DNA from 2 places in the Alkalihalobacillus phoenicis genome. Region 2 is predicted to be linked to the other one. Evidence: a T-box and tRNA genes for the amino acid it is inferred to sense, from the RefSeq annotation. Region 2 holds a T-box; the other holds one or more tRNA genes.
The links. A T-box is a leader RNA that pairs with one kind of tRNA and senses whether it is charged. The one in region 2 lies ahead of pheS (phenylalanine--tRNA ligase subunit alpha), so its partner is inferred to be a tRNA-Phe.
Positions count from the first base shown of each region.

Region 1 (16,674 bases), 1.3 Mb from region 2:
TGAGGAAACGTCATTTTAGAAAAGGATAACTTTTCATTAGCTCGTTGCAACACTTCATTAGATAGTCCGAGTGAACCACCGATAATAAAAGTAACTTTACTTTTGCCGTATGTTGCGAGATTGTTGAGGTTTTGGGCGAGTTGTTCTGAGGTAAGTTGTTTGCCTTCGATTGCTAAGGCAATGACGTGGCTGTCAGTGGGGATTTTGTTTAGGATACGTTCGCCTTCTTTTTGCTTCACTTGTTTTTCTTCTGCTTCACTTAATTTTTCAGGTGCCTTTTCGTCTGGAACTTCGACTAAATGAATTTGGCCGTAAGCTCCGAGTCTTTTTGTATATTCTTCAATTCCTTGTTTTAAATATTTTTCTTTTAATTTTCCGACTGAGATAATCGTGATATTCACAGTGTGTATAACTCCTTTTTTATTTTTATCCACAGAAGTTATCCACATATCAACAGGTTGTTTTTCTATTGATTTGATACGCTATATTTCGCCTCGTTTTGACAAAACTCGCATGCTGTGGATAAATCTTGATCTTTTGTTAGTATCTCTATATTAGGGGCCACTTCTTTTTCATCAATAATCATTTCCATTGCAAGCTCTACATGCTCTTGACAAGCCATTAACTTCATTTTATCCGTCCCTTCTTTTTTCCGTTTTTTATTATAGCATATTCTAATTTTAGATGTGGATACTTCCCAATATATTCTTATCCACAGGTGCAACCTCAGATTCTTTTCGCTCTTTTTCGACCTATCCCACTATCTCTCTTTTTGCCCATTGAAATTTGCAAGTGTAGAATAGCTGAAAGAAAGTACTTTCAAAACGTTTATCATGATGCGTTAATCCAAATGTAATCACTTCGGCCTCGCTCCGGGGAGACTCCACTGCAACCACTGAAAAGGTCCGGTTAGTTAGAATAGGTTGGATCATTAAGCCCACTCCACGTCTTCTCATCATCAAAAAAGCTCATCAACAAACCTCATTAATGAGACTTGTCGATGAGTGAGATTTCATTTAAAAACTTTCTTGTTCTTGTAACGTTAACGTAACCGTTTCCTTCTCGCCGTCACGATAGTACACCACGTCAACCTCTTGACCAACCTCGGCTTCGGTATATAAAAACTTGCGTAAATCATGGGTATCATTTACCTCGACGCCACCGATTTCAACGATTACATCATATTCCTGCATATTGGCACCTGCTGCAGGTGACCTTGGCGAAACGCTTGTGACAACAACTCCTCCACGTACGTCCGTTGGGAGGTTTAATGTTTCTTGCCAATGAAAGCTTTGAATTTGATTTAAGGAAATAATCCCTACCCCGAGCTGTGGACGCCTTACTTCTGAGAATCGTTCTAGATCATCAATAATAGGCAAGGCGATTGCCGTTGGAATTGCAAAACCAATGCCTTCTACGGCACTTTGGGCAATTTTCATCGAGTTTATTCCAATGACTTGGCCTTCTATGTTTAATAAAGCCCCACCGCTATTTCCTGGGTTAATCGCGGCATCCGTTTGAATAACCTCAGCATGCCAATCGACTTGACCGTCCCCATTTGTATCGACCGGAATGCTTCGTTCAGTACCGCTAATAATTCCTTGGGTCACTGAGCTTGCAAATTCAAGACCGAGCGGGTTTCCAATCGCAATAGCTGGCTCACCGACACGGAGGGTATTAGAATCGCCAAATTCCGCAACTGTATCCACTTCACTGCCATCGATACGAATGACCGCTAAGTCTGTTAACACATCTTCGCCGATCAGTTCTGCCTCTACTCGTGTGCCGTCTGAAAGGCTCACTTCAATCGTATTAGCTCCTTCGATCACATGTTGATTTGTCACGATAAAGGCATGTTCATCTGTGATTTTATAGACGACGCCTGAGCCTGTTCCTTCACCTGACATCCCTAAAAAGCCTGCTTGTTGAATATTAACAACGCCAACAACCGCATCTGAAACATTTTCAACAATTCCCGTTATGTCCGTATTAACCGAATAGGAGACAGATTGTAGATCACTAGTGTCATTTGTTCTATTTTCCTCGACATCTTGATTCGTTTCTTCATTTGAATAAATTTCATATGGCAACCAACCTAAGTTTGCTAGCACTGGAACCGAAAATAAAACGACAACCGCTCCGATAATCGCTCCTAAAAAAGCCGACAAAGCCGTACTACGTCTATTACCACTTCTTGTAGTTCGTGTTTGTCTCACATGTTCGTCATAATACCCCATAATAACAGCCTCCTAATAGGAACATTGATTCAATACTTATTAGTTAACTACTATTTTGACTAAGTCATCATCAAAATGTCCAATAAAATGCTTTTAAAATCCCTATCTATTATTTCCGATTTCGTTCACTTTCAAACGTTCAAACGACGGTCAAAGCGGTTGGTTCCACTGGGTCGGTATCATACAGATCAAATTGATCATTGACTGCTTGATCTTGTTCTTTTAAAACTTGCTCAACGGTCAAACGAGCTAAATCTTTCATATTATTATCTAAGCTTAAATGCGCTAAATAAATTCTTGAAGTGGCATCTGTAATCACATCATTTAAAGCCATTGCCGCATCTTCATTTGAGACGTGACCGACATCACTTAAAATGCGTCGTTTAATGCTCCACGGATACCTACCCATTTGTAACATATTAATATCATGGTTTGACTCAAAAACAAACATATTGGACCCACGAATCGTTCCTTTAATTCGTTCACTTACATAACCCATATCGGTTGCTATTGTTAGCTTCCTCCCTTGATGATGGAAAACATAAAACATCGGCTCAGCCGCATCATGTGAGACACCAAATGACTCGACCTCAAGATCAGCAAAGCTTTTCACTTCCGCGACTTCAAAATGAAACTTTTGCTCGTTTGTAATAACCCCTAGATGCCCTTCCATTGCCTGCCATGTTTTCGTATTCGCATAAATCGGCAAACGATGCTTCCTCGCAAAAATCCCGACTCCTTTTATATGATCACTATGTTCATGAGTGACTAAAATCCCATCAAGCTCTTTTGGATTCCGGTTAATCTTTTGAAAAAGCTCTTCCATCTTTTTTCCACTCAAACCCGCATCCACTAATAAACGTTGATTTTCTGTTTCTACATACATCGCATTCCCCGTACTACCGCTTGCTAACACACTAAAACGTAACGTCATTCCTGTTCACTCCAGTATCTCTCAACTCATCCTCTAAAGTATCTATTCTTCCTCAGCATCATCGACGGTTAAATGTTGGACATCTCCTTCAATCGCATGAACTAAATAACTTTCTTCACCTACTTCAATTAACCACATCGGTGCATACATTAAATCATCATTTTCTAATGAAAAACGATTATAATAACCATACTCAATTTTATTAATCGTATCACCAATATTTAAAAGCTGACTATTTAATAATACTTCAACCGCCTTTAAACTTGATAAAATTTCACTTTCACTACCATGTTGTTCAAACTCTATAAAACGTTGACTATAGCCAATAATTTCCCAATCGTCATTTAACTTTATCGTTAATGGTTCATAATTATCAGAGTACGCGGTATGCTGATTAAAAGTTTGATAAAAATAAATGTGCATAAGCTCTTTATGACGACCACCATATTGATAATGAGCTCCACCATTGACATGATCTAATAAAAATTGATTCAAATCTTGAGAAAATTGTTCCCTTGATAATGGATAAGGGGCATTTAAAATCGAGGTTAACACTTTGCCATCCTCACTCACCTCGGCAAATTGATCACTTAAATATTCGAGTTGCTGCTCATTAAATCGTTGATTGCGACCAATAATATGATAGTCTTTGCTCGTTACTTCAGGCAAGTCCCCTTCAATCGTAATGTTATTTGTCTTAAGTCGCTCTTGTAATGTCACTTCGGGTATGGAGCTTATTTGATAATGTTCATTTTTTTGAATTAATTGAAACGTTAAAAAAACATTAAGGAAGAGAAACGTAATAATAAAAATCGTTTTAGTTCTACTCCAATTCATCTCGATTCTCCCCCACTACATCTGTTCTCTCTTCGTCACTATCGCCTAGCTTTCTCCAATTTCCCTCATACTTAATAAACCAATGTGGTTCGATAGTAACATAAGAAGTCGAACTACTTTCCATCTCATAACCAATGAGCATTTTTTCTACTTTATCAAGTTCAAAAAACTCTTGTTCCTTTAATCCCGCTAACATTTCAGGACCTGATTGAAGTTGTACCGTATTCGTTTCAAAAGACAGGCTTTCAATACTAAATAACGGGCGAATATATCTTGACGTCTGTCCACCAACACGAGATACTTGTAAATTCATTAAATCGTCCTGTCCCTCATACATAATCACCGGTAGGTTTTCTAGCTGCAAACGGTATTCCGCCTTCGCTTCTGTTTCCGTCAATAATGACCAATCTGATAAATAATAAGAATTGGTCCAGCCATTATGACCATTAATATAATCAAAGCTTGAATCGACAATATGACGAGACGTAACATCTTCAGATATGGCTGGATAACGGAAATCAAAATCCATAAAGTCTTCGTTACTCGAAGTGGTTAAAATACGGCTTCCATCTGTATAAAAACGTTGTCCATTTGCCTGTCTACTTTCACTAATGGAGCTAGGGACAGGGAATAAAAGCTGTTGGAAAAAGTCAATATCAATCGAAGGGGCGGTATAAGATAGCTTTTTCCCTTCGTATGGTTCACCGGGTACATATAGCTGTTCCTTCAATTGCTCATCCAATTGTTCTCTCACACCAACAGCTGGGATAAATTCCTCAACTTCATTAAACATATTTTGGGCAAACATATGATAATCCAAATTAGAACGGAGGACGACCACATCTTGGTCAATGGCTGAATAAAGCTGCATGAACATATTGGCTCCATTTGGATTTTGATAAATATAAATACGATTAACCGCCGTCAAAGGAACTATTACTTCATCTTCTTCGTTAATAAACAATCTCATCAAAACATTCGTAGGAATCGCCGTTGGAAAAATAATTTCTAACCCTTGCTCCCCTTGTTCATTTGGGAAAGGATCACCTATTGGTGTCGTCTCCATCTCGATATTAGAACGAAATATCCGTTGATAAGTATCACGATATTGCTCACTATCTGCTGGGATCAAATAATAATCGCCCCCATTATGAACAACAAGTGCTTCTGCCGCAATCACGTCTTGTATAGATAACGAGCGACCACCAACTAAAGTATCAGGAGTGGTCAAATTATCTCGATCGGGATTGTCAAAGTCAGGCTGAAAGGTCCATAATTCCCATGTTAGAACAAGACTTAAGGTGACAAGACCAATTAATATCCAGTTTTTCACTTGTTCGTATCTCACCAATTACCCTCCTTATTTTTCGTAAAAGGTAAAGTAAAGAATATCGTGGTCCCTTGTCCATACATGCTTTCCACCCAAATCTCTCCATGATGAGCATGAACGAGCTCCTTAGCAATAGCAAGACCTAGTCCTGTTCCCCCAATACTTCTTGCTCTAGCCTTATCAACTCGATAAAAACGATCGAATATTTTTTGCTGGCTTTCTCGTGGAATTCCCATTCCTTCATCGGCAATACTAACACGGATATTTTGACCATAATGCTCGAGTGTAATCGTCACATTTCCACCTTCTGGGGAATACTTCATTGCATTCGAAATAATATTATCTATCACTTGTGTTAATTTATCTCGATCCATTTTGACGTACGTAAGTTGCGGCGAGATCTTACGAATAAAATGGATGTTTTTGTTGGCCGCAATCATATCAAAACGATCGATCACTTCATGTAAATATAAAACAAAATCAACCGTACTAAAATTTAATTGATAATCACGGCTATCAATTTTGGACAGCTGTAATAAATCGTTGACGAGACGTATCATTCGTTCTGTCTCATTTTGAGTGACCCCTAAAAAACGTGGACCTAAGTCTGGATCACTAATCGCCCCATCTTCTAATGCTTCCAAATAACTTTTCATCGTCGTCAATGGCGTTCTTAACTCATGAGAGACATTTGCGACAAATTCACGTCTATCTTGTTCGATTTGCTCTTGCTCTGTCACATCATGCAAAACCGTAATCACACCATTAATCGGTCCATCATTTTCTTGAATAACCGAAAAGTTCGCTTGTAACATATAATCGTTTTCTTCATCACTAAAATCAAGAATCAGTGATTCATCATGATCAAATAAATCATCGACGACATAGTCTTCCGCAAGCTGCAACACTTCTGTAATCGGTTTACGAATGACCTCATAAGTCGCTTTTCCTAATAACTCCTCGGCTCGATTATTCATCAAAATGACTAATCCTTTAGCGTCAGACGCGATCACACCATCCGTCATATGAGCAAGTACAGAGCTTAATTTCTTTTGTTCCCGGTCCCGTGTCGCTGTCGCATCTTGTAGCTTGGAGGTCAAATCATTAAATGATGTTGCCAGCTGACCGATTTCATCAGTTCCATAAACTCGAACTTTTCGCGAAAAGTCACCATGACCCATGCGCATGGCCTGTTTTCTCATATCAATAATTGGTCCAGTAATCGTCTGAGACACTAAAATGATTAAAATAACTGTAATCCCTAACGCTATAAAAGTACCGGTTAGCAGGATGCCATTAATTTGTTCCATTTGTAAATAAATTTCTTCCATCGAAGCTTGAATATGAATCGCTCCAACAATAACCCCATCGGCCGTTATAATCGGAACACCCATCGAACGAACAATACTACCAGTCTGCTCATCGACAAAGTTTCTTTGATCAGCAGTTCCAACTAATGCTCGTTTTATAAGGACATCATTTGATTGTTGACCAACGATATTACGTCTTGATAAATCCGACGTACCAACGACCACTTGATTAGCATTAACGACAAGTACCTCAGACTTATCAACATTAAAAAAGTCACGCAAAATGGAAGTTACCTCTGATTCAACGGCATTTGGTTCACTATCAATCATAATTTGAGCCAAATTATAAGCGAGAAACTCCGCACGATCAGCTAACATTTGATGATGGTTTTCGCTTAATTGTTGCTCTAATTGTTTCGTAAAATAAACACCAATAACTTGCATCGCAATTAAAATTAATAACACATAAATAATGATTAGCTTGAATTGAATCGATTTAAAAAAGCCAACCTTATTTTTCATTAAGCTTGCTCCAATGGGTCAGGAGAAGCCAAATAATACCCTACTCCTCGACGGGTAATAATCCAAGTTGGAAAGCTAGGATTATCCTCTACTTTTTCACGTAAACGACGAACCGTGACATCAACCGTTCGAACATCACCAAAATAGTCGTATCCCCATACCGCTTGCAACAAATGCTCACGCGTCATAACTTGTCCGAAGTGTTTGGCTAAATAATGAATCAGTTCAAATTCACGGTGTGTCAATTCAATCGTATCGCCTCGTTTTTTCACTTGATACGCATCTGGATAAATCGTTAAATCACCAATGACAAGCTCCTTCTGTGCTGTCGTTTCATCGGCACTTACTTTATGACGGCGTAAATTCGCTTTAACTCTCGCTAATAACTCTCTTGTACTAAATGGCTTTGTCACATAATCATCTGCTCCAAGCTCCAAGCCTAACACTTTATCTATTTCAGAATCCTTTGCGGTTAACATAATAATCGGTACATCTGACTTTTTACGTACTTCACGACAGACTTCCATCCCATCTTTATGTGGTAACATAATATCTAATAAAATTAAATCCGGATCAAATTTATCTACTTGTGCTAAGGCCTCTATCCCATCATAAGCACAAATAACCTCAAACCCTTCTTTTTCTAAGTTAAATTTTAATATATCAGCAATTGGACGTTCATCATCTACAACTAAAATTCGTTTATCCATCTAACAACGCTCCTGTTCTACACTTAATACGTGCTTTCTCTAGTTTATCATAAGTCATGGTTTTCCTTTAGTAGTTCACATTCTTACTTGTACCACTTCTTGACGATCCGTTCAATTCCCTTCTAACATATGAAGCAACTAAAAAACTCCGAGAGTTAGATTCCATTTTATCATTTAGCTTACTCCACTCGCTGCATGCCCTACGCGTTCCGCGGGTGAACCGGGAGCCTCCTCACGACAAGTCGCTGCGGGGTCTCCCGTGTTTCACTAATCCCGCAGGAGTCTCCGGGCATTCCGCTCGTTCCGTTTTGGTAATCCAACGCATAGAATAACATTGAATGAAGTTTCTTCTCATTTAGTCTTAGAATCCTACTTTTTCAGTGGTCTCCAGGACGCGGAGCATGATTTTCGGGAGTGGTGAATTGAGCACCATTCATCGCCATCCACTTTGGTTCTAATAAATAGAAAGAAAGCCAGTAACATTTGACTCGTAAAAATGTTACCGGCTTTTCCTATCAGAGAAGGGGTTTGTCCCAGCCTCTTTCTTCATTATGGTAAATAGTCCATCGGATTTAATAGACTACCGCCACGGGTCACTTCAAAATGAAGATGAATGCCCGTAGAATCTCCAGTAGAGCCCATTACCCCAATTTGTTGGCCTCTTGTAACACTCTGACCAACTTGAACACTCGTCGATTTTAAATGAGCATATAAAGTCTCTAAGCCATTATCATGACGAATACGAATATAGTTTCCATAACCTCCACCACTTGTGACCGCTGTAACGGTTCCACTTTCAGCCGCATAAATACTGTATGAGCTTGGTCGGGCGATATCAATTCCTTTATGATAGCTTCCCCAACGCTTTCCTTGATGACTTGAAATATAACCACCATCTGCTGGCCACGCTAGTTCTGATCTTTCCTTCGTTCCTTTTCTAACGACTTCACTAACGGGCTCTTCAATAACTTGTTGATTCAACACTTCCTGTTCAACCATTTCGCCATTTAGTCTTACCGTTTTATATTCAACATGTTGTAAGCCAGGGATCCCTTTTCGCTCGACTTTCTCTTCCCCTTTAAAAAGGTTGCTATCTTCTTTAACCTCTATGTCAAAGTCAAGCTCTTCTTCTACTTTACTATGCTCGACAACTTCAATTTCTAAATATGGCTCTAATGTTTTTATTTGTAATTTATCCCCTGCTCTGATCACACTCTCTTTATTTAAATCCTCATTGAATGCAAGCAATTCCTTTATCGATAAATTTAATTCAGATGCAATTGTACCAAGAACATCGCCTTCTTTTACCTCATAATAAAATTCATTCTCTTTTCCTTGTTCTATTTCTTCAAATGCCTCTTCCACAGTGCTAACTTTTTCAGGTGAAACGAGCACTTGTTTACTTTCAATGTCCGTTGTAAAAGAAACCGAATTAATGAGCTTTTCTTCCAATTCTAACCCAATCTCTTTATCATTCATTTCGTTAGTATGAACCGGTTCACGCTCGCCACTTTCTGAAGAGGGCAACTTCCTCGCTACTTCTTCTTCATTCACTTTCAATGAACCTTCTTCTTGTAAAGAAAGCACATACTCTTCAAAAGCTTCCTCTTCAACTTGTTCTAAGACCATTTGCTTTTTTAACTGTGCGACTGCCTCTTGTTCAGCCAAATAAACAACCTCGTCTTCCTCAATCACAAGAGCTGTCGCCACAGCCTTTACCGTTAGTAACTCAGCTAGCTTTTCTTTCGTTTGTTCCGTATTCGCATTTGGGATAAAAACGAGCTCAGGTATAACATCAATCGTCTCTTTAAAATCAAAGGTTAGCCCGAAATGTCGCTCTTGCTCTTCTTCTAATAGCTCATTTAAAAAGCCCAAGTAATCTTCTTCATCATCGACTGTCCCAATAAACTCTTCTTCAAGATAAATATGATAAACCTTCTCCATCATCAAATCTGAACTAGCCAACACATTAGAGACACCTGAAATCGATAAGAGCAATACCATCGCTAATATCCAGTGTTTATAAATAGGTTGCTTTAAGCGTAAATCAACTGCTTGCTGTTTTTCTACTTTATTCCAAACTATCATAATCCTTTTAAAATCCTCTCGCCAATTGCCTGTAAACGTACAATCAGTTCTTTCTTATAATCTAATAATCTAGCTTTTGTATTTGAAATTTTCTTATATAAACCAAATAAACCTCCCCCATTCTAGCATAATTCTAATTAAGGTGAGTCAATATTACTAAATGAAATTGATTTGTAATCTTTTTGGATAAAAATTCATGATAAAAGTCTGCTTTTTCACATTAGCCAGCTTAATCAATAGTGAATAACCTAATTCTTTCTTTTCCTACTTCTTAAAATGACTATAATCACTAACAGCACCAACAGGGCAACTTATTGATTTTGCAACTATTCCCTAAAAAACAAAAAAACCGTCACATACCCTAATCGGATAAGAAACGATTTTAACTTCTAACAGGTGCACTTTTACGGTAACAAGTATAAAAGGCAGATAGGAGTTTTCCTATCTGCCTTTTATACAACTAATAACCATTCAAAAAATTCTACTAATATTTATCCAAATAAAAAAGCATGCCATTGCATACTGAACAAAAAGTAAAATCTATATAAAATGCCGACCAGAGGACTTGAACCCCCAACCTACTGATTACAAGTCAGTTGCTCTACCAATTGAGCTAGATCGGCATAAAAAAATGGTGGCTTGGGACGGAATCGAACCGCCGACACATGGATTTTCAGTCCATTGCTCTACCGACTGAGCTACCAAGCCAACTTAAAAATAACCGAAATATAAAACTCATGGCGGTCCGGACGGGACTCGAACCCGCGACCTCCTGCGTGACAGGCAGGCATTCTAACCAACTGAACTACCGGACCGTATTAAAGATAAAATAAAAATTGGTGACCCGTACGGGATTCGAACCCGTGTTACCGCCGTGAAAGGGCGGTGTCTTAACCGCTTGACCAACGGGCCAATACACTTAAAATTTAAGAGTAATGGTGAGCCATGAAGGACTTGAACCTTCGACCCTCTGATTAAAAGTCAGATGCTCTACCGACTGAGCTAATGGCTCCTATTATCTTGCTTGTCTTACTCGCCTTAGCGACAAGATTTATAATACCACAGACAAAACACTACTGCAAGTATTTTTATAAAATATTTTTATTTTTTTTGTGGAAACACAAAATTTCTAAAACAACCTTCATTAGCATATCGAAAACGTAGCGAAAACACAAGCCTTTCCTTGCATTTTCGCCGTTTTCATTTTCTTAACTAGTGCAATTAAGCAAAAACTCCACGAACAAGATTTGTTTGGTTACGATCTGGTCCAACAGAGAAAATCGTTAATGGAATACCTGTTAATTGGGAAACACGCTCAATATAATGACGAGCATTTTCTGGAAGTTCATGTAAAGATTTTACTCCTGTAATATCTTCCGTCCAACCAGGTAATTCTTCATAAACAGGTTCACATTCTGCAAGAACTTTAAGACTTGCAGGGAATTCTTCGACAACTTCACCACGATATTTATAAGCGGTACAAATCTTTAATGTTTCAATCCCTGTTAAAACGTCGATTGAGTTTAATGAAAGATCCGTCAATCCACTCACACGACGTGCATGGCGAACGACAACTGAATCAAACCAACCAACACGACGTGGACGGCCTGTAGTTGTACCATACTCATTCCCAACTTCACGAATTTGGTCACCAATTTCATCAACTAACTCTGTTGGGAATGGGCCATCACCAACACGAGTCGTATAAGCTTTTGACACCCCAACCACATGATTAATTTTTGAAGGTCCTACACCTGAACCAATAGTTACTCCACCAGCAATTGGGTTAGATGACGTCACAAATGGGTATGTACCTTGATCAATATCAAGCATAACCCCTTGCGCTCCTTCAAAAAGAACACGACGGCCATCATCAAGAGCATCACTTAAGACGACAGATGTATCACAAACAAGCTCAGCAATTTGTTGACCATATCCATAATACTCTTCTAAGATTTCTTCTTTTGTAAAACCAGTCGTCTCATAATATTTTTCAAAAAGACGATTTTTCTCTTCTAAGTTTCGAACAAGCTTCTCTTCAAATACTTCTTTATCTAAAAGATCAGCAATACGAATTCCGATCCGAGCCGCTTTATCCATATAAGCTGGGCCGATCCCTTTTTTCGTCGTCCCGATTTTGTTATCACCTTTACGCTCTTCTTCCACAATATCTTGTTTTAAGTGGTAAGGTAAAATAACATGGGCACGATTTGAAATTCTTAAATTGCTTGTATCAATATTACGTTCATGTAAATAAGTTAATTCTTCGACAAGTGCTTTCGGATCAATCACCATTCCGTTTCCAATTACACATACTTTATCTTTATAAAAAATCCCTGATGGAATGAGATGAAGTTTGTACTTTACTCCATCAAATACAATCGTATGTCCTGCATTATTTCCACCTTGATAGCGAGCGACAACCTCTGCTTTTTCTGAAAGATAATCTGTTATCTTTCCTTTTCCTTCATCGCCCCATTGTGTACCAACTACAACAACTGATGCCATCTGTTGCACCTCCGCCTCGGACGTACGAGCCGAGTATTTTTATTCAAAAACCATTGATTAGTATAACAATTTAAGGGTGAAACGTCAACAAAACACGAACATTATTGTAAAATTATTTTTAGTTTGTTCGTGAAAACACTCAAATAATTCTAATAAATGAAAGCTTTTTCAAGTTTAAATGCACATCCTATTATTTGCTACACGCTGCGATTATATGTATAAACCCTTTCATTGCTCATTAGCCTTTTATTCGTACTAATTTCCCTAGCACTCTCTTTTCATTACTTATCACCATCAACAAAACAAACATCTTTCATTAACAAAAAAGGACTGTCTCAAATGGTCGAATGACCTTTTGAAACAGTCCTGCTCTTTAAACTAACCTAATCCAATTCCAGTGGCAGCTTTATCTTAACGGCTCCACAATAACACAATCAAACTTAAGCTCCTGGCGGCATATCTCTTTCGTCATGACGCCGGTCTAAATTCACGAATTTATTATATTCTTTTACGAATGCGAGTTCGACCGTCCCAACTGGACCGTTACGCTGTTTCGCGATTATAATTTCGATAATGTTTTGATTTTCAGATTCTTTATCATAATAATCATCACGATATAAAAAGGCAACGATATCGGCATCTTGCTCGATACTTCCTGATTCCCTGATATCAGACATCATTGGGCGTTTATCTTGCCTTGATTCTACGCCACGAGATAGCTGTGAAAGGGCAATAACCGGCACTTCTAACTCCCTGGCAATCCCCTTTAATGTACGTGAAATCTCAGACACTTCCTGTTGACGGTTTTCGCCACTACGGCCATTCCCTTGAATGAGCTGCAAGTAATCAATCATAATCATACCAAGACCGCTTTCTTGTTTTAAACGACGGCATTTAGCTCGAATTTCACCAACTTTGATTCCGGGGGTATCATCAATATAAATACCCGCTTTCGCTAAACTTCCCATCGCCATCGTTAACTTTTGCCAATCCTCAGACGTTAAGGCTCCTGTTCTCATACGTTGGGCATCAATATTCCCTTCTGCACACAACATACGTTGCACAAGCTGGCTCGCTCCCATCTCCAAACTGAAAATCGCGACATTCTCATCCGTCTTTGTGGCGACGTTTTGAGCAATGTTTAAAGCAAAGGCTGTTTTACCAACAGAAGGTCTGGCCGCGACAATAATTAAATCGTTTCGCTGAAAACCAGCTGTCATTTTATCAAGCTCAACAAAGCCGGTTGGAATCCCAGTAATATCGCCTTTTTGATTTTGAAGCATTTCAATGTTTTCATATGTTTCAACAAGTACGTCTTTGATGGAAACAAAGGCACTTGTATTTTTACGTTGAGCTACATCTAAAATCGTTTTCTCTGCATCATCTAAAATGGCATCCACTTCATCTTCACTCGTGTATCCTTCTGCGGCAATATTGGTCGCCACGCGGATGAGACGTCTTAAAACCGATTTTTCTTCAACGATGCGGCTATAGTACTCCACATTAGCAGCGGTAGGCACGGCATTTGCCAAATCAGCCAAATAAGCCATTCCACCAATGTCATCTAGCCATTTTCGGTCCTGAAGCTCTGAGGTCAACGTGACTAAGTCAACAGGTTCTCCCTTTTCGGCAAGATCAAGCATGATTTCATAGATTCGTTGATGAGCCGCTCGGTAAAAATCTTCTGGCTGTAAACGCTCAGATGCCGTAACGAGAGCCGTATCCTCTAAAAAGATCGCCCCCAATACAGCTTGCTCAGCTTCTATATTTTGCGGTGGTGTGCGGTCAGCAAATAAATCACTCATACTCAATTTTCCTTTCTCAGGAATCGCTCTGTTAACAATAACTGCTTCTTATTGTTCGACAACATGAACCTTAACAGTAGCAATAACCTCTGGATGAATTTTAATCGGCACATTTGTATAGCCTAAAGAACGAATCGGATCATCAAGCAAAATTTTACGTTTATCTACTTTTAGTTTCATGGAAGCTAATGTCTCCGCAATTTGTTTAGTTGAGACAGCCCCAAACAAACGGCCACCCTCACCTGACTTTGCCTTAATCGTCACTTCTGCTGCTTCTAATTTCGCTTGATACGCTTTGGCTTCCTCTAACTCTTCTTCTGTCTTTTTTTGAACACTTTTCTTTTTCGCCTCTAAATCTTTTACATTAGAGTTTGTTGCTTCTACTGCCAAATTTTTTGGTAATAGGAAATTACGTGCATACCCTTCTGACACGTTTTTCACTTCGCCTTTTTTTCCTTTTCCTTTTACATCACTTAAGAATATGACTTTCACTTTAATTTCCCCCTTCTAATGTTTCATCAATCACTTCTTGCAATTTTACTTTCGCTTCTTCTATTGTAACATTTTCTATTTGAGTAGCAGCATTTGTAAGATGGCCACCACCACCTAAATGTTCCATAATGAGTTGAACATTTACGTTCCCTAAAGAGCGTGCACTAATCGAGACACAGCCATCCGTACGGTTGGAGATGACAAAAGAAGCGTCTACCCCTTTCATCGTCAACAATGTATCCGCCGCTTGGGCAATCGTTATCTGATTAAAGGTCTCGTTCTCATCTGCCGTAGCAATCGCATATCCTTGGCGATAGTATTCCGTATTTTCGACCAGCTGTGCTCTTTTCACATAGTGATCCAAATCTTCTTTTAACAAATTTTGAACAAGCGTCGTATCCGCCCCATTGGAACGTAAATAAGAGGCCGCATCAAAGGTTCTCGCGCCTGTTCGATTGGAGAAACTTTTTGTATCGACAACAATTCCAGCTAAAAGAGCCGTCGCTTCTAAACGATCGAGCTTCAATTTCTTTGGTTGATATTCTAATAGCTCTGTGACAAGCTCTGCTGTTGATGAGGCATAAGGTTCCATATACACGAGAACAGGATCATTAATAAATTCCTCGCCACGACGGTGATGATCAAGGACAACAATTCGCTCAACCCGCTCTAATAACTTCTCTTCAATTACCATACTCGGCTTATGCGTATCGACAATAACGAGTAAGGTCTTTTCTGTTACTTCCTCTAACGCTTCTTCTGGAGTAATAAATTGCGACCATAAATGATCATGAACTTCAATTTCCTCCATTAAACGTCCCACATCAGGATTAACATCGTTAGAATCTAAAATCACATAACCTTCCTTTTGATTCACTTCCGCAATTTTTAACACACCAATAGCGGCACCAATGGCGTCCATATCAGGGTTTTTATGGCCCATCACCATCACTTGATCACTATCTAAAACAAAATCACGTAAAGCATGGGATATCACTCTTGCTCGAACACGCGTCCTTTTCTCGACCGCATTCGATTTGCCCCCATAAAAACGAAATTTCCCATTTTTCTGCTTGATCGCGACTTGATCTCCACCTCGACCTAACGCTAAATCTAAGCTTGATTGAGCCAGTTGACCTAATTCACGAATTGACGTATCCCCCGTACCAATTCCAATACTTAACGTCAGTGGGACTTTTTCTTTTCCTGAAATTTCACGAACTTGGTCTATAAGCTCAAATTTATTTTGTTCAATCTTTTTTAAAACACGATGATTCATAATCGCGATAAATCGGTCTGAGGATGTTCGTCTGAGGAAAATATCATACTCCTGTCCCCAATTATTAATCGCTTGAGTGATTTGACTTACTAGCTTACTCCGAACTTGCTCCTCCAACCCTTGGGTCACATCATCATAGTTATCAAGTAAAAGAAAGGCGACGACCGTCTGCGTGTTAACAAATAACCTTTTAGTTTCTTCTACTTCTGTCACATCAATTAAATAAAACAGGCGTTCATCTTGTTTTAACTGGACATGATAGGAATTGGACTCGATCGAAATAATCTCTTCATCTATATTCTCTTCAATCATCTCAACTAACTTTTCATGAACTTCCTGTAAACCTTCACCGATCGTATCTTTGTCGATAATTGAGCTTACAAACGGATTCATCCACTGAATTTTTAAATGCTCGTTATAAAGAAGCATTCCAACAGGTAAATTCAAAACCGCTTCTTCTCCGGCCTTTTGGACACGGTAGGAAAGAGTCGAGACATACTCCTCCATATCTTTGATAAACGCATCTTTCGCTTGCCAAGCATAAATCAATAGACCTAATAACAGAATGAAAGTAATAAGACCGAGCTTCCAATTATAAAATGTTACGATCCCTACTAATAAT
Region 1 is NZ_CP154853.1:4,146,030-4,162,703, reverse strand. Features, by position in the region: gene rlmH (23S rRNA (pseudouridine(1915)-N(3))-methyltransferase RlmH) at 1-401, opposite strand, end outside; gene AA0017_RS19595 (CxxH/CxxC protein) at 467-631, opposite strand; gene AA0017_RS19590 (S1C family serine protease) at 1,017-2,237, opposite strand; gene AA0017_RS19585 (MBL fold metallo-hydrolase) at 2,377-3,171, opposite strand; gene AA0017_RS19580 (two-component system regulatory protein YycI) at 3,214-4,008, opposite strand; gene AA0017_RS19575 (YycH family regulatory protein) at 3,995-5,356, opposite strand; gene walK (cell wall metabolism sensor histidine kinase WalK) at 5,353-7,170, opposite strand; gene yycF (response regulator YycF) at 7,170-7,880, opposite strand; gene AA0017_RS19560 (peptidoglycan DD-metalloendopeptidase family protein) at 8,430-9,968, opposite strand; tRNA gene AA0017_RS19555 (tRNA-Thr) at 10,519-10,591, opposite strand; tRNA gene AA0017_RS19550 (tRNA-Phe) at 10,601-10,676, opposite strand; tRNA gene AA0017_RS19545 (tRNA-Asp) at 10,707-10,783, opposite strand; tRNA gene AA0017_RS19540 (tRNA-Glu) at 10,806-10,880, opposite strand; tRNA gene AA0017_RS19535 (tRNA-Lys) at 10,905-10,980, opposite strand; gene AA0017_RS19530 (adenylosuccinate synthase) at 11,190-12,476, opposite strand; gene dnaB (replicative DNA helicase) at 12,917-14,281, opposite strand; gene rplI (50S ribosomal protein L9) at 14,330-14,773, opposite strand; gene AA0017_RS19515 (DHH family phosphoesterase) at 14,775-16,674, opposite strand, start outside.
Region 1: it has a tRNA-Phe gene. The T-box ahead of pheS (phenylalanine--tRNA ligase subunit alpha) is inferred to sense a tRNA for this amino acid. The anticodon was not compared.

Region 2 (16,674 bases):
ACAAAAAGGCTGTCCCATCAGGTCATATTGTATGACTAGATGGAGCAGCCTCTTTTCAAGGAAGGATAGTGAAGCATAGTCACTATCAAATGGTTTAGACTTTTATTTATCTGTTTTATTTTTTTGCTTCCTCTGTGACTGCAAAAATTCCTTTATGGGACTTTTCCAATTAATTTTCGCATTTGGGTATCTTAATTTAATATCTTCCTCAATAAAGGTGAAATCTTCATTAGATAAGCCTTTTAAACGTTCTGTTTGTTTCGCCCACAAATAAATCGCGACAATTTCGAATGATTTGTCCGTTGTTCCTAAATATTTTTCCCCTTCAAACATAACCCCCTTATACGTGACAAGAAAGTTTTTGCGGACATTCTTTTCTTCATCTAAGAAGAAAAACTGCTTTTTTTCATGGGCGGATTCAAGCTTACGTCGTGGATGAAATAAGTATTTGAATGCACTATATGCAAGTACAAGAATGGCGATTAACAATAACAAACGAAATAAAATTACCATTGCTGTGGCCCCTTTCCTACCTGGGTCATTGGATAGTTTATGCTTTATTCTATTTTATACGAATTAGATTCAATTTGGTTGCATTTTTTAAAAGAAAAATTTGATAAAATAAAAAAAGAGTTAAAAGGTCGAAAATAAGATTAAAATTTGAGTTGTAGTTATTATTTGATTATACTAAAAAATAGGACATCATAAATTTTATAGGAGGTTAATTATTTGACAAAATTAGATGAAACATTACAGATGCTAAAAGATTTAACAGATGCAAATGCGATTCCTGGTCATGAAAAAGAAGCTCGTGAGGTCATGACGAAATACATAACTCCTTATGCGGATGAAATTGAAACCGATCGTTTAGGTTCATTAATTGCGAAAAAAGTTGGTGATGAAAATGGACCTAAAATTATGGTTGCTGGCCATTTAGATGAAATTGGATTTATGGTAACAAACATCGATGAAAAAGGATTTTTAAGCTTTCAACCTGTTGGTGGCTGGTGGGAGCAAGTGATGCTCGCTCAACGTGTCACGATTATGACTAAAGATGGTGATATTCCAGGTGTAATCGGTTCAAAACCTCCACATATTTTACCGGCAGAAGCTCGTCGTAAACCTGTCGATAAAAAAGATATGTTTATTGATATTGGTGCTACTAGTAAAGAAGAAGCAATGGAGTTTGGCGTTCGTCCTGGTGATTCTGTTGTTCCTGTATGTGAATTTACGGTTATGAAAAATGAGAAATTCTTAATGGCAAAAGCATGGGACAACCGGATTGGATGTGCGATCGCGATTGATGTTTTGAAAAACCTTAAAGGTGAAAACCATCCAAATGTTGTCTATGGAGTTGGGACGATTCAAGAGGAAATTGGCTTAAGAGGGGCAAAAACATCGGCCAATCAAATTGAGCCAGACATTGCATTTGGTGTCGATGTGGGAATTGCTGGAGATACACCTGGAGTAACAGCAAAAGAAGCCTTAGCAAAAATGGGGGATGGACCACAAATCGTGCTTTATGATGCATCAATGATTTCTCATAAAGGCGTGCGTGATTTTGTAACCAATACGGCTGATGAATATAATATTCCGTATCAATACGATTTAATGCCTGGTGGAGGCACCGATTCAGGAGCGATCCACTTAACTGCAAATGGTGTACCTGCCTTATCGATCACGGTTCCAACTCGTTACATTCATACTCATGCGGCGATTTTACACCGTGATGATTATGAAAATACAGTCAAATTAATTACGGAAGTGATTAAAAAGCTCGATAAAGAAACGGTTGAAGCGATTACGTATAATTAATGAATAATCACAAAGCTATTCCATTGGTCTATTATAGACGAGGTGGAATAGCTTTTTTTGAGATGAAGAGTCAAAATTGTATGGTAAATTAATAGGATAGTATTAGACAGAGGATGAAAGAGTGTTGGCAAAGGGGGAATTCGGTGAAAAAAAGAATCATAATAGGTGTATGGATTGTACTTATGATAACAGCCAGTTTAATATACAATGAATGGTCAAAACATACGACATTAGATAATGTGTTCGAGGAGCAACTGTTAGAGTTGAAAGAAACCGATAAAATCGAAATTCAAAGAAGGGAGACGGTTTTATATCAGCCAGAGGTTATCATTGAAGATGAGAAGTTAATTGAAGAAATAGTTGATGTAATAAGTACGATCGATTTGCGAAAAACGACAAGTAGTTCCTCATATCATAAAGTTTTCTATGAAATGGCTTTGTCTATAGAAACGGAAGAGGCGAGGAATACCACGATAAGAATGGCCATATTTGATGAGTACATCACTTTATATGGTCTTTATCAAGCAGATGTTTATCAAGTTAAAAATGAAAATCATTTATACCATTTTTTGCGAAATGCTAATCTTGATTGGGCAATAGACGATTAATTCTGAAGTTATTAGGAGGCGAAATCTTGAAAAAAATAGCCATTGGCATAGCAACCGTATTAGTGATTGTTGCTATTGGTTTAGTCTATTCGTTTCAACAAAATAAAGTGATAACCGTTGAAGAGCTTTTAAACAAGGAACGTAAAAGTGAAAGCATTGAACAGCCTATCGTTCGAATTGAAATCCTTCGCCAAATTCCAGAAAAAGCGTTAGATGCAACAATCATAGAAGAAGAGGAGATGATTACCGAGTTATTAAAGTTAATGGAATCCGTCTCTTTACAAAAAACAAATCGGGGCATTTCATTAAAGGAGGAATATTATTCTTTATCCTTTTATGTTGATGATGGAGGTTTTTTTAAATTAAGAGCTAGCTTAAGCGTGCTAGGTGAATTTGTTAAGGATATGGACGATAGCATGAGGCATTATGAAGTGAAAGGGGAGAATGCTCTCTTCGAATATTTAGTGAATTTAGAAGTTGATTGGAGCAGAGCGTATTAGTAGCAGTCTTTTTTGGGGGATTCTGTTGCATGTATGAAAAAACATGTAAAAAAACTGAAACATTATTTAAAACTGTACGTAAAGTTAAAAGAGTATAATGAATTTAGATTTCTTCGTGCCGTGGAAAATAGATGGATGGGAAATCATTTCGTTTTGAGGAGGGGGAGCGTATGATTACAGCCGAATGGAGCATTGTAATCTTGTTCATTCTTCTTTTATTGTTTAGCTTTTATTACTACAGTAAAGTTATACGAAGATTGGATAATATCGAGGAGAAAAATTCTATTCTCTCAAGATCGTATAAATATTCTTATTTTACGATCGTTTTTAGTTTGCTTTTTATTATTGTTTATCAATTAACCTTTAATAATTATGAAATCTCATACGTGTTTGTTTTAACGGTGACAGCTTTTGTTGTGCTTTTAGTGAAACAGTGGACCGTGATTATTATGGGGAATAAAGTGAAAACAAAATGTAAGGAGCAAAGTGCTTAAATACATATAGAAAAGGATTGTGCAATAAAAAGGTGGATCAGCTTAACTGGTCCACCTTTTTTTGGAATGTACATTTACATATTTAACAGTTTTTTATTGTAAGCCTTGACTAATTTGTTGACATAGTGCATCTTTTTGTTGTTCATCAGCTTGTTGCCAATACACTTCAAATAGCACTCCAAGACCCGGCAGCATTTTTTCCTCCCCTTTTTGGATCGCATCAACTATTGTTGCTTCGACATCTTGTTCGGAACTTCCTTTAATGTTGGCCATAATGGCACCACGTAAATTAAAGCTCATCGTTATGATTCTCCTTTCCATTCTGTTGTGAAAGCTGCATCGTTAGTTTGTCCAAACGAGACTGGATTATGAGTAAAAAAATAGGTATGATGAATGGATAGAGGAAAAAGGAGCAATTTGGAATGAAACGAATAGAATCAGTTAAAAATGAACAAGTTAAAAATTGGAAAAAGCTATTAGCTAAAAAAGGTCGGGATAAGTCAGGACAATTTTTGTTAGAAGGTTTTCATTTAATTGAAGAAGCTTTAAAAGCTAAATTGAAATTTGAGGCCATTTTGGTGACCGATGAAGATAAAATCGAAAATCAATGGCAGATGGATCGAAGAAAAATCATCATTGTGACAGAGCAAGTGTTGAAAGAATTAAGTGAGATGGATACACCACAAGGAATTGTGGCAGTTGTTCACATGCCTGCATGGCCAGAGCAAATTGCGGCAACAGGTCAATGGTTATTGATTGATCGGGTTCAAGACCCTGGAAATATTGGAACGATGATTCGGACAGCTGAAGCGGCTGGTTTAACGGGTGTTGTGCTTGGTGAAGGCAGTGTTGATTTGTATAATGGAAAAGTTGTTCGGGCAACACAAGGGGCTCTTTTCCATATTCCTATTATTAAAGGGAATATTCTTGAACTCATCCCAAAGTTTAAAGCAGCAGGTATTCCTGTTTTTGGTACAGCATTAGAAAAAGCAAGCTCTTATACGGCGGTTGAACCTCAATCTCAATTTGCTTTAATTGTGGGCAATGAAGGGCAAGGGGTCGAAAAGAGCATTTTAGCGGAGTGTGATCAAAATATTTATATCCCTATTTTTGGACAAGCTGAATCTTTAAATGTGGCGGTGGCCTCGGGAATTTTAATGTATTATTTAAAAGCTGTTCGTTCATAATGCTAAAACGAGGGAATATTTATATTTCCTTGTTGCAACAGGATGGAAGTTTCAATATAATAGAAACAACTGAAAATGGCAAAATGCAACGAAAGAGAGTAGTAAGATAACCACTGCCTAATAGGGAGGGAATGTCACAGACTGAAAGCATTCCTTAGGTGAGAGTATTTGAATTCGCTCTGGAGCAGACGCTGGAACGTAGGAAAGTAAATTTCTTATTAAAGTGTTACGGATGAAGATTCGTTATGATAATGAAGTGTATAGGCTTCTTTTTGATGCTTATAAATAAGGGTGGTACCGCGAGCCATCGTCCCTTTCTAATGAGGGATGATGGCTTTTTTCTATGAAGAAAAAGGCTTACTAAGTTTCAGTAAAATGAGCGGAGTTTGTAAGAAGCTCGAGAAAAACCAAACGAAATGTTTACTACTAAGTTGAGCCGAATGGCTTTTGGATAACCAAAACGGAGCCAGTGCAATACCTGGAGACTCCTGCGGGAGAAGTGAAACACGGGAGACCCCGCAGCGGTTAGCGAGGAGGCTCCCGGTTCACCCGCGGAACGCGTAGGGTATGGAGCTGGTGGAGTAAACCAACTGCACTTTTCTCGCTACTGAGCAAACAGGCTTCGCTTTATATCAATCCAGCTACGCCTGTTAGAAGCTCGAGAAAAATCGGTTCGTCTTATGAAGTCAAAAAGCGACTTCAGAAGCCGCCCCTAATTTTTTCTCGCTTCTGACCAAACAGGCTTCGCTTTATATCAAAGGAGGAAATTGGAAATGCGTGAACGTTTAGAGGAATTACGTGTCGAGGCTCTTGCTAAAGTAGAAGCGGCGTCAGACAAAAAAGCGTTACAAGAAGTACGTGTCGCTTATTTAGGGAAAAAAGGTCCGATTACAGAAGTTTTAAGAGGAATGGGAAAATTATCTGCTGAGGAACGTCCGGTTATTGGCCAAGTAGCCAATGAAGTACGTGATACGATCAAGCAGGAAATTGATAAAAAAGAACAACTTTTTGACGAGGCTGAAATGGAAGCAAAACTTGCGGCAGAAAGTATAGATGTTACTTTACCAGGTCGCCCTGTTCAAAAGGGAACAAAACATCCATTAACAACCGTTGTTGAAGAGGTTGAGGATGCCTTTATCGGCTTAGGTTTCACTGTTGCAGAGGGACCGGAAGTCGAAGTTGATTATTATAACTTTGAAGCTTTAAATTTACCAAAAGATCATCCAGCACGTGATATGCAGGATTCGTTCTACTTTACGGAAGAGCTTTTATTAAGAACTCATACATCACCAGTTCAAGCAAGAACGATGGAAAAGCATAAAGGAAAAGGACCTGTTAAAGTCATTTGTCCAGGAAAAGTATTCCGTCGTGATGATGATGATGCGACCCATTCACACCAATTTATGCAAATTGAAGGATTGTTTGTTGATGAAAGGGTCCGAATGAGTGATTTAAAAGGAGTATTGGACTCATTTGTAAAATCATTTTTTGGAACAGATCGTGAAATTCGCTTACGTCCAAGTTACTTCCCTTTCACTGAGCCTTCGGTTGAAGTCGATGTTTCTTGCGGAATGTGTCATGGAAAAGGCTGTCGTGTTTGTAAACAGACAGGATGGATTGAAGTGCTTGGTGCCGGTATGGTTCATCCTCGAGTACTTGAAATGAGTGGATTTGATCCGAAAAAATATAGTGGCTTTGCCTTTGGAATGGGAGTCGAGCGTTTAGCGATGTTGAAATATGACATTGATGATATCCGTCACTTCTATACAAATGACATGAGATTTTTAGCCCAATTTACCGGAGCATAAGGAGGAGAACAATGTTAGTTTCATATAAATGGTTGCAGGAATATGTTGATCTATCAGAAGTAACTGCGGCAGAAATCGCAGAAAAAATGACTCGTGGTGGAATCGAAATTGATTTTATTCATGAATTGAATAAAGGAGTAAGTGGGATTGTTGTTGGCTATGTAAAAGAATGTCAGCAACATCCAAACGCTGATAAATTAAATGTTTGTAAAGTAGATATCGGTGGGGATGAAGTCGTTCAAATCGTCTGTGGAGCCCCAAATGTGGCCGCTGGTCAATATGTCATTGTTGCAAAAGTGGGAGCTGTTTTACCAGGTAACTTCAAAATTAAAAAAGCAAAGCTTCGTGGCGAAGTTTCCATGGGAATGATTTGTTCTCTGCAAGAGCTAGGTATTGATGGAAAACTCGTTCAAAAAGAATTTGAGGAAGGGATTTATGTTTTTCAAGATGAGGTACCGGTTGGAACGGATGCCATTTCTCACTTGAACTTAGATGACCATGTGTTAGAGCTAGACTTAACACCAAATCGCTCAGATTGTTTAAATATGCTTGGGGTGGCTTATGAAGTCTCGTCCTTATACAATCTTCCTGTACAATTGCCACAAGTTGACTTATCTATTAATACAACCTCTTCAAAATCAAATGATGTTGAAGTGACTATTGAGGATACGGACGCTAATCCATATTATGGGGCGATTGTGATTAAAGACGTCAAAGTTGGAAAGTCGCCACTTTGGTTACAAAACCGTTTAATGGCAGCGGGTATTCGCCCAATTAGCAATGTGGTGGACGTAACGAACTATGTTTTACTTGAATATGGCCAACCGCTTCATGCTTTTGATTATGATCGTTTTGGTTCAAAAGAAGTAGTCGTTCGTAAAGCAAAAGAAGAAGAGAAAATGCTTTCTCTAGACGGGGTTGAGCGTACGTTAGCAAGGGACCATTTAGTGATTACAAATGGGATCGAACCAATGGCTATTGCCGGTGTCATGGGTGGTAAAAAATCTGAAGTACAAGATGATACGACAACGATTTTATTAGAGGCCGCTTATTTTAATCCTACTAGCGTGCGAAAAACATCAAAAGATTTAGGCTTACGAAGTGATTCAAGTGCACGTTTTGAAAAAGGGGTAGATAAAAAACGAGTTCGTGAAGCAGCAAAAAGAGCGGCTACTTTAATCGTTGAGCTTGCAGGGGGGCAAATTTCCGAGCAAATCGTTGAGGTCGATCATCTAACGATTGAAGAACCAAAAATTGAATTGGAGCTATCAAAATTAAATAATCGACTTGGCTTATCGGTGAACCAAGCAGAAGTCGTCAATATTTTGAAGCAATTACGTTTTGATGTTGAAGTGAATGGAGATACGTTCAACGTAACTGGACCGACACGTCGTAGTGACATTCAAATTGAAGAAGATTTATATGAGGAAGTGGCCCGCATTTACGGATATGATAATATCCCGACAACATTGCCTGATTCGGCGACAACTCAAGGTCATTTATCTGAATATCAATCAAAGCGCCGTCGTGTTCGCCGTTATTTAGAAGGAGCTGGTTTAAATGAGGTGATCACTTACTCATTAACAAGCCCGACGAAGGCAAAAGGTTTTGCTGAGGAAGAGAATGCTCATCTTGTTGGTTTAGCGATGCCGATGAGTGATGAACGTAGTACAATGAGAACAAGTTTAATTCCGCATTTATTTGATGTCGCTCGTTACAATTTAAACCGTAAAAATCACGATATCGCTATTTTTGAAATAGGTTCGATTTTTAAAACAGATGAAGCAACGATTACGAAACAACCGATTGAAAATGAAATGTTGGCACTCTCCGTAAACGGCTTATGGCATGAGCATAGTTGGCAAGGCGAAAAGAAAGCGGTCGATTTTTATGTTTTAAAAGGAATTGTCGAAGGTTTAGTTGCAGAGTTAGGACTAAGCTCAAAGCTCCAATTTAAATTAGGCCAAAAACCAGACTTACATCCAGGTCGAACAGCTATTGTTGAATTAGCAGGAAAAGAGATTGGTTACATCGGTCAGGTTCATCCAAAAACAGCAAAAGAGCAAGATTTAAAAGAGATTTACGTTGGCCAACTCGATTTAGTCTCATTACTAAACGTTGAGCCAGAAACAGTTACTTATCAAACGCTCCCTAGATTCCCAGCGATCGTCCGTGACATCGCCCTTGTAGTGGATGAAAAAGTATTAGCATCCGAGTTAGAAAACACTATTGTTTCAGCTGGTGGAGAGTTGCTGAAAGGCCTTCGTCTTTTTGACTTATACCAAGGTGAACATCTAGAGGACGGGAAAAAATCACTTGCTTTTTCGTTAACTTATTTAGATCCGGAACGTACATTAACCGATGAAGAAGTAACAGAAAAACATGAAACAGTATTAAATGCCCTAGCTGAAACAGGGGCAACATTGCGTTCATAAATAAAATAGGTTAGACAATATACTCCAAACGGCCATCTTATGAGGTAACATTATACCCTTAGGATGGTTTGTTTTGTCTAAAAGTTAAAGGAGATAAAAGGTCAAACGGAGGGAACTGTTTTTTATGATTCGAGATAGTGGGATCGAAATGCCCAGAGACTGCATTACAAAAAAAGTAATTTTTTGTAATGGTAAACTCGATATTTTCATTATTCATGCTTCGTGATATGATATAAGTTAGGTTTGAACTATTTTAAAATGAATGAATCGTTAGTTGTTTTTAGACAGGAGGCATTTAGGTGGCAGATGATAAACAAAAGCAACGGACAACCGTGTCAATTTATGGGCAAGCTTATACCGTTGTCGGAAAAGAGCCACCATCGCATATTAAGGAAGTGGCTCAAAGCGTAGACCAAAAAATGCGAGAAATAAAAAAAAGAAATCCTTATTTAGATACGACGAGACTTGCTGTACTAACGGCAGTGAATGTAGTCGATGAATATATGAAAATTGTTGAAGAGCGTGATGCTCTCTTAAAAAAAATAGCAGACGCAAAAGGTGTTACAGGAGAGGACAAAAATGCTTAGTTTTATTATCCTTATAATTCTTTTAGGTAGTTTCTTTATCGGCCAAAGAAGAGGCTTCATCCTACAATTAATTCATTTAGTTGGATTTTTTGTATCTATATTTGTTGCGTATAAATATTATGATGTACTCGCTTCGTATATTAGGTTATGGATCCCATATCCACAATTCTCAAGTGATAACACGTTTGGATTAATTGTCTCGGCATTTGATGCAGAAAGTGTATATTACGGAGGGATTGCCTTTGCGATTTTATTCTTTGGAACAAAGATTGCCTTACATATTGTAGGTTCGATGCTTGATTTTGTAGCCCACTTACCGATTTTAAGAATGCTGAATCGTTGGTTAGGGAGCCTATTATGTATGGTGGAAGCTTATTTAATCATGTTCGTTTTGTTAAATGTGGCGGCATTAATTCAAGTAGAAGTTGTTCAAGAACTTTTACACTCATCGGTCGTTGCCCAATCTATGATTCATAACACCCCATTTTTATCGGAGTGGATCCGTGAGTTATGGGTGAGCACTGAACTTTAAATATGAATGTTTTCTATCGTTTTGGAACAGTATATCGGTAAATGGAGATGCAGAATGCCTGAATGACAAAGGCATTCTGTTTTTGTGTATAGAGATTTATAAGCTCTTGATAAGAGAATAGGTGAGATTAAAATAAATAAACAGTGGGAAGAAGAGCGCGCATGCACCGTGAAAGAAAGAGACCGGCGCAAAAAGAATCCGATAGCAGAGAAATAAGCCGAATAAGCTCTAGCACGGCTTATCCATGATATCGAGCTCACATCAGCTCTTTTCAAACTAGAGACTATTGAGCAAGGTCTCTTTTGTCCACCTAGTTTTTGTTGGGGAATTTAACCTTTTTTATAACTAAAGCAATCAAACTAGATTTATAAACATATTGGTTTTTATCATTTATAACATAAAAAAATCCACAAATTATGAAGTATTCTCTCTCTACTCCGATTGAGCAATAAGCAACTATCCCCGGTAAGCATACTCAAAACCACCTCTGTATAAACTCTTCCTTATTGATTATCTGATTTAAATGACTACATAAAATTAATAACCAAAACAAACACTAGATTTATCTTATATAACAGGTGGTTCACACATGACTTTTTCAAGGACTCAATTTATTTTTTTGTTTCTTTTATTTATTGGCATTTCTAATCATGTATTGATTATCCCACAATTGTTAGGTGAAGCTAGGCGTGATGCGTGGTTTTGTGTCCTCGTTGGCTATGGGATTCTCTTGATTTGGATAGGTATTTACTCAATTATTTTAAAGAAAAATAAACAAAGACTCCCTTTGCGCACATGGCTACAAACTCGGACAGGAAAAGGGTTTGCTAACTTTATTATGTTTTGTTTTATGGTCTATATTATGGTGATTAGCTTTATCTCATTTTTTGATTTAATTGCTTATATTAATATTTACTTTTTACCAAATACAGCGTTAGCGTTTATTATTCTCCCTTTCCTCTTGTTATGTTTTTGGTCAGCTATGAATTTGAGGACGATTATTTATATATCGGCGCTCATTTTACCACTCGTTGCAATGTTAGGATATTTTGTAGCCTTCTTCACGATAGATGACAAAGATTATTCTTATCTTTTTCCTTTATTTGTTGATGAGCAATCCTCGTTTGTTGGTGGTGTCATCGTTGTGCTAGGTGGAAGCGTTGATTTATTGATTCTTTTTTTATTACAACAATATTTTGATAAACCTATTTCCTATCTGTACTTATTTTTACTACTTACTTTATTAGTTGGGTTAATATTAGGCCCGACAATGGGTTCTCTTTCTGCATTTGGTCCTAATATTGCAGCTGATTTTCGTTTCCCAGCTTTTGAACAGTGGCGATTGGTGATGATTGGAGAACAAATTTCTCATGTCGATTCAATGGCTGTTTTTCAACTATTATGTGGGGTGATTGTGAGAATATCCTTATGCTTATTTTTGCTTTCTGATTTATGGAAAATTCAATCTGCTAAAGTGAAAAAAGGTTTCTTAATTACCATGACTCTTTTTCTAGGGATCGCCATGTATGCACCAATTAGTGATGTTGAAATGCAAACGATATTAAAGAATCTCTTTTACCCGTATGCCTTTATATTTGGTGTGTGCATGACCTTCTTATTATTATCAATCAGCTATTTACCAGAAAGGAAAAGGTCACAGAAATTATGAATGGAAACTCTCAGGATATACAGCTAAAACAATTTGAACAATCTTTACAAAGTGGGAAGCTGCACGAAAAAGAGATTAAAGACTTTTTTCATTTAAATGCTGACATTTCTTTTTTTCCTGTTCAAGATCCACACTTTACTGCCTTTTATAGTGAAGGAATGATCGATGTTACCCAACTAAATGATTATATGAATCGAGTGATGTCGCATTTAATCGACTCTGATGAACGGAGCGGAGATTTACCACCTATTGCGGTCATAAAAGATACAGAAAAAATGATTGAAAAGGTTTTCTCAGGTTATTTAATACTTCATAAAGGCCCTGATTCTCATTTTTATAGTGTAAATATCGCTAAAGTACCACAAAGGAATACGGAAGAATCTAAAACAGAAATAGCGTTAAAGGGCTCAAGGGATGGTTTTATTGAGGATATTAACATAAATATTGCCTTGCTTCGAAAAAGATTAAAGTCAGAGAAACTAAATAATGAAACGTTTGAGCTAGGTTCATTAAGTCAAACAAAGGTTTCTTTACTTTACCTTAGGCATAAAGCCGACAAGGGGACGATAGATGAAGTTCGAAAACGTTTAAATCAATTAGATATTGAGAGTATCTTGAGTACAGGCCAATTAGAACAATGGATTTCTGATCGAACGTATTCTCTTTTTCCCCTTTTTGATTATATTACACGTCCTGATTTTGCGGTGGAGAGTTTATTACGTGGGCGTTTTTTAATCATAGTCGATGGATCTCCATCTATTTTAATTGGTCCTATTAATTTATTAGCCTTATTAAAATCACCTGAGGATGTGCATTATCCTTTTTATTTCGTCACGTTACAAAGAATGATGAGAATTCTTGGGTTACATATCGCCATCTTTATCCCAGCTCTTTATATTGCGATCGCAAATGTGAATATTGATCAATTACCATTTCCTTTGTTAGCGACAATCGTTGTCTCGAGACATGGAATTCCTTTTTCATTACCACTTGAAGCTTTTTTAATCTTAATTTTATTTGAACTGATTAGGGAGGCTGGGATTCGAATGCCTACCGCCGTAGGTCAAACGATATCAATTGTCGGTGGATTAATTATTGGAGATGCTGCGATTCGTGCTGGACTTACATCGCCTACCTTACTTGTTGTTATGGCTGTTGCTGCCGTTGCTACTTATACACTAGTGAATCAGTCATTAACAGGTTCTGTTACTATTTTGAGAATCTATTGTATGCTGCTTGCTACTTTTTTAGGGGTATATGGATTCGTTATTAGTTGTTTGAGTATTATCATTTATTTAGCTCAATTAGAATCATTTAAAGTTGCTTATCTGGAACCCATCGCCTCTTTACGATTTAAAGAATACCTCGCTGCACTCGTAACAGATCCTTTAAAACGTAAGTACTTCGATTCAACAATTCCTAAGAAGAGTAGGCGATAAAGATGAAAAAAAGTTTAAAAATTAGCCTTTATTTTACCTTTATTGTGTTATTCCTATCTGGATGTCAAACGGATATGAAAGAAATTGCTCGAATGAATTATCCGACTGCAATAGGGGTAGATTTTATTGATGGTGATTATTACCTTTATTTGCAGTTAATAGGGTTTAATTCGATTGCGAAAACGGAAGGTGATGGAGGAGGGCCAACGAAAACGTATGTTTTTGAATCAAGGGCGTCTAATTTTATTGATGCTTTTTTTGAAGTGTATGAGACATCACAACAGAAATTCTTATGGGCTCATATAACAGGGATTGTTATTAGTGAATCCGTATTAGAAGAAGGGGTTTCACATATTTATGATGGGATAAGCAGGTATCCTGAGTTTCGGTTAACTCCTTGGATTTTTGCAACGAAGGAGCCAATAAAAGAAGTTTTATCGACGGTCGGCTTTTTTGGTAAAACAACATTAGAAACGCTTTTACATGAGCCAGAACAAATATATGAACAAAGCTCAATGATAAAGCCATATAAATTGCATCAATTTTTTAGAGAAGTGTTTGAACCAGGTTTTACAACTTATATTCCTTCTCTTGCAGTAAATAAAGATTCATGGGTGGAAAATAAAAAAGAAGAACCAAAGTTGGAATTAAACGGTGCCTATTTTATCCATAAAGAGCAGTATAAAGGTTTTTTTACACTAGATGAATTAAAGGGTCTGCAGTGGGTTGACTCTGAAACAGAGCGAGCCCCGATTTTTATTCCTGATAAAGAGAATTTAAATTTGCTCCTTGTAGCTAATAAAATTGAACCAGAAATAATAGTGAATATAGAAAATAACCAGCCTCAATTTGATATTGAGCTAAATATAGAAGGATACGCCGATCAGCGAATGGATGAACAAAGTCTTCTTAGTATAATGAAAGACGATGCCGCACAGAGTATTGAAAAGGAACTGATGACATTATATCAATTAGGTCTTGAGAATGATGTCGATTTTTTGAATTTAGAACATATTTTATATCGGAAGCGAAAAAAAGAGTGGAAACGTTTATCAAGTGAAAAGTGGCTTAATGAAAATACTATCCAGAGTGTAAATGTGAATGTTTTTATTAACCATTCAGGTGTTTTTAAAAATAAACAAATAGGTGAGTAAGAGGTAACTCGTTTTTTATAATCTAGCAGAGGAAGGCAAAGACTTAGGGAAAATCGTCTGCCTTTCTCTCTTTTCTAATTCAAAAGATTGATTTTTGGTTGGGAATATCGGTATCATGGGGATAAGAGAAGGGAACGATCATGATGAATAAAAAAGATGTTATAAAAATATTAGAGAAAATAGCAATCTATTTAGAAATTAAAGGGGAAAATCCTTTCAAAATATCGGCTTATCGTAAGGCGGCTCAAGCGCTAGAAACCGATGAGCGTTCACTAAACGAGATTGATAAACCTGAAGAGCTTAAAGGAATTGGAAAAGGGACGGCTGAAGTGATCACAGAATTAAAGGAAACAGGCATTTCATCGCTGCTTGAAGAATTAATGGAGGCTGTTCCGAGTGGGTTGATTCCATTGCTTAAAATCCAAGGACTTGGTGGCAAAAAAATCGGTAAGCTTTACCAAGAGCTTGGAGTGGTAGATGTAGAAACTCTAAAAAAAGCGTGTGAAGAAAAACAAGTTCAAAAGTTAGCCGGTTTTGCTAAAAAAACAGAAGAAAAAATCTTACAAGCGATTCAAGAGGCATCAACACGACCAGAACGCTTAGCAGTTCCACATGTTTTGCCAGTGGCGGAGAAGATTTTGAAACAGCTTGAAACATTCCAATATGTAGAACGATTTTCACAAGCAGGGAGTTTACGCAGGTTAAAGGAAACAGTTAAAGATTTAGATTTTATTATTGCGACGAGTGAACCGGACAAAGTGCGTGAACAGCTACTGCAATTAGAGAATATCTCAAAGGTTATTGCCAATGGTGACACAAAAGTTTCGATTGAAGTCGATGGTGAATATCCGATTTCAGTTGATTTCCGTCTTGTGAAAAATGAAGAATTTCCAACAACACTGCATCATTTTACCGGCTCTAAAGATCACAATGTCGCTTTAAGACAGCTGGCGAAATCAAGAAATGAAAAGATTAGTGAATACGGTGTTGAGAATACGGAGACGGGTGAGCTTAAAACTTTTGAAACAGAAGAAGCGTTTTTTGCCCATTTTGATTTGCCTTTTATTCCACCTGAAGCGCGTGAAAATCATGGAGAAATTGAACATTTTAAAGAGAATGCCCGGTTTTTACAGCTTAAAGACATAAAAGCCGATTTACATATGCATACGACTTCGAGTGACGGAGCTCATACGTTAGAAGAAATGGTAGAAGCCGTTCGGCAAAAAGGCTATCAATATATGGCGATTACGGATCATTCAAAGTTTCTCCGTGTTGCAAATGGGTTATCTGTTGAGCGTTTATTAAAACAACATGAAGAAATTAGGAAGCTTAACGAAAAATACGATGATTTTGAAATTTTTACGGGAATTGAGATGGACATTTTACCAGATGGTACGTTGGACTATGATGATGATATTTTGAAAAACATCGATTTTGTAATTGCGTCGATTCATTCTTCTTTCCAACAGTCAGAGGAAACGATTATGGAACGCTTAAAAAATGCTTTGTATAACCCACATGTTGATATGATCGCTCACCCAACCGGACGAGTGTTAGGGAGACGTGATGGGTATCAAGTCGATGTCTTACAGTTAATCGAGCTTGCGAAGGAAACGAATACAGCACTTGAATTAAATGCGAACCCATTAAGGTTAGATTTGGCGTCACATTGGGTTCGCAAAGCTCATGAGTTAGGGGTACCGATTGCGATCAATACAGATGCCCATCATATTGATATGCTCGATGATATGAAGTATGGAGTTGGTGTGGCGGTGAAAGGGATGGCCAACGTCGATTTAATTGTGAACACTTGGTCAGTAGAAAAGTTTAAACAATTTATTAAACGAAACGATTAAAGTTGATAATCGTATATAAAAAAGGGAAATTGGGATATCGATTAAAGGAGAAAAAATATGGAACGTGTATTGCGTGTACTTGAATACGAAAAGATGAAACAGCAGCTTGTGGAGCATGTTTCCTCTTCGCTTGGACGAAAAAAAGTTCAGGAATTGACACCTTCTATTGAGATAGATGAAGTTTTAGTCTGGCAACAGGAGACAAGTGAGGGAGCTAATGTTCTTCGCTTTAAGGGGAGAATTCCGTTCGGTGGAATTTATGACGTCACTCCTCATGTAAAACGAGCTAGCATTGGAGGTCTTCTTTCAGCAAGTGAACTAATGGAAATCGCGAGTACGGTTTATGGAGGAAGACAGTTAAAGAAATTTATTACGAATCTAGTTGAGGAGGAAGAAAGAGAACTTCCTCTCCTCTATCAACATGTGGAACAAATTTATCCATTAACCGATGTGGAAAGAGAAATTAAACAGTGTATTGATGATAATGGTCATGTTTTAGATTCAGCTAGTCAAACATTACGCACGATTCGTCAGCAGGTGAGAAGCTATGAATCATCCGTGCGTTCAAAATTAGAGCAAATGACTCGATC
Region 2 is NZ_CP154853.1:547,417-564,090, forward strand. Features, by position in the region: gene AA0017_RS02455 (sigma-w pathway protein ysdB) at 103-513, opposite strand; gene AA0017_RS02460 (M42 family metallopeptidase) at 730-1,815, shown strand; gene AA0017_RS02465 (hypothetical protein) at 1,959-2,423, shown strand; gene AA0017_RS02470 (hypothetical protein) at 2,450-2,923, shown strand; gene AA0017_RS02475 (hypothetical protein) at 3,094-3,417, shown strand; gene sspI (small acid-soluble spore protein SspI) at 3,511-3,717, opposite strand; gene AA0017_RS02485 (TrmH family RNA methyltransferase) at 3,840-4,604, shown strand; T-box leader at 4,684-4,922, shown strand; gene pheS (phenylalanine--tRNA ligase subunit alpha) at 5,378-6,412, shown strand; gene pheT (phenylalanine--tRNA ligase subunit beta) at 6,424-8,847, shown strand; gene zapA (cell division protein ZapA) at 9,147-9,434, shown strand; gene AA0017_RS02505 (CvpA family protein) at 9,427-9,966, shown strand; gene AA0017_RS02510 (endospore germination permease) at 10,556-11,635, shown strand; gene AA0017_RS02515 (spore germination protein) at 11,632-13,074, shown strand; gene AA0017_RS02520 (Ger(x)C family spore germination protein) at 13,077-14,228, shown strand; gene polX (DNA polymerase/3'-5' exonuclease PolX) at 14,366-16,084, shown strand; gene AA0017_RS02530 (endonuclease MutS2) at 16,142-16,674, shown strand, end outside.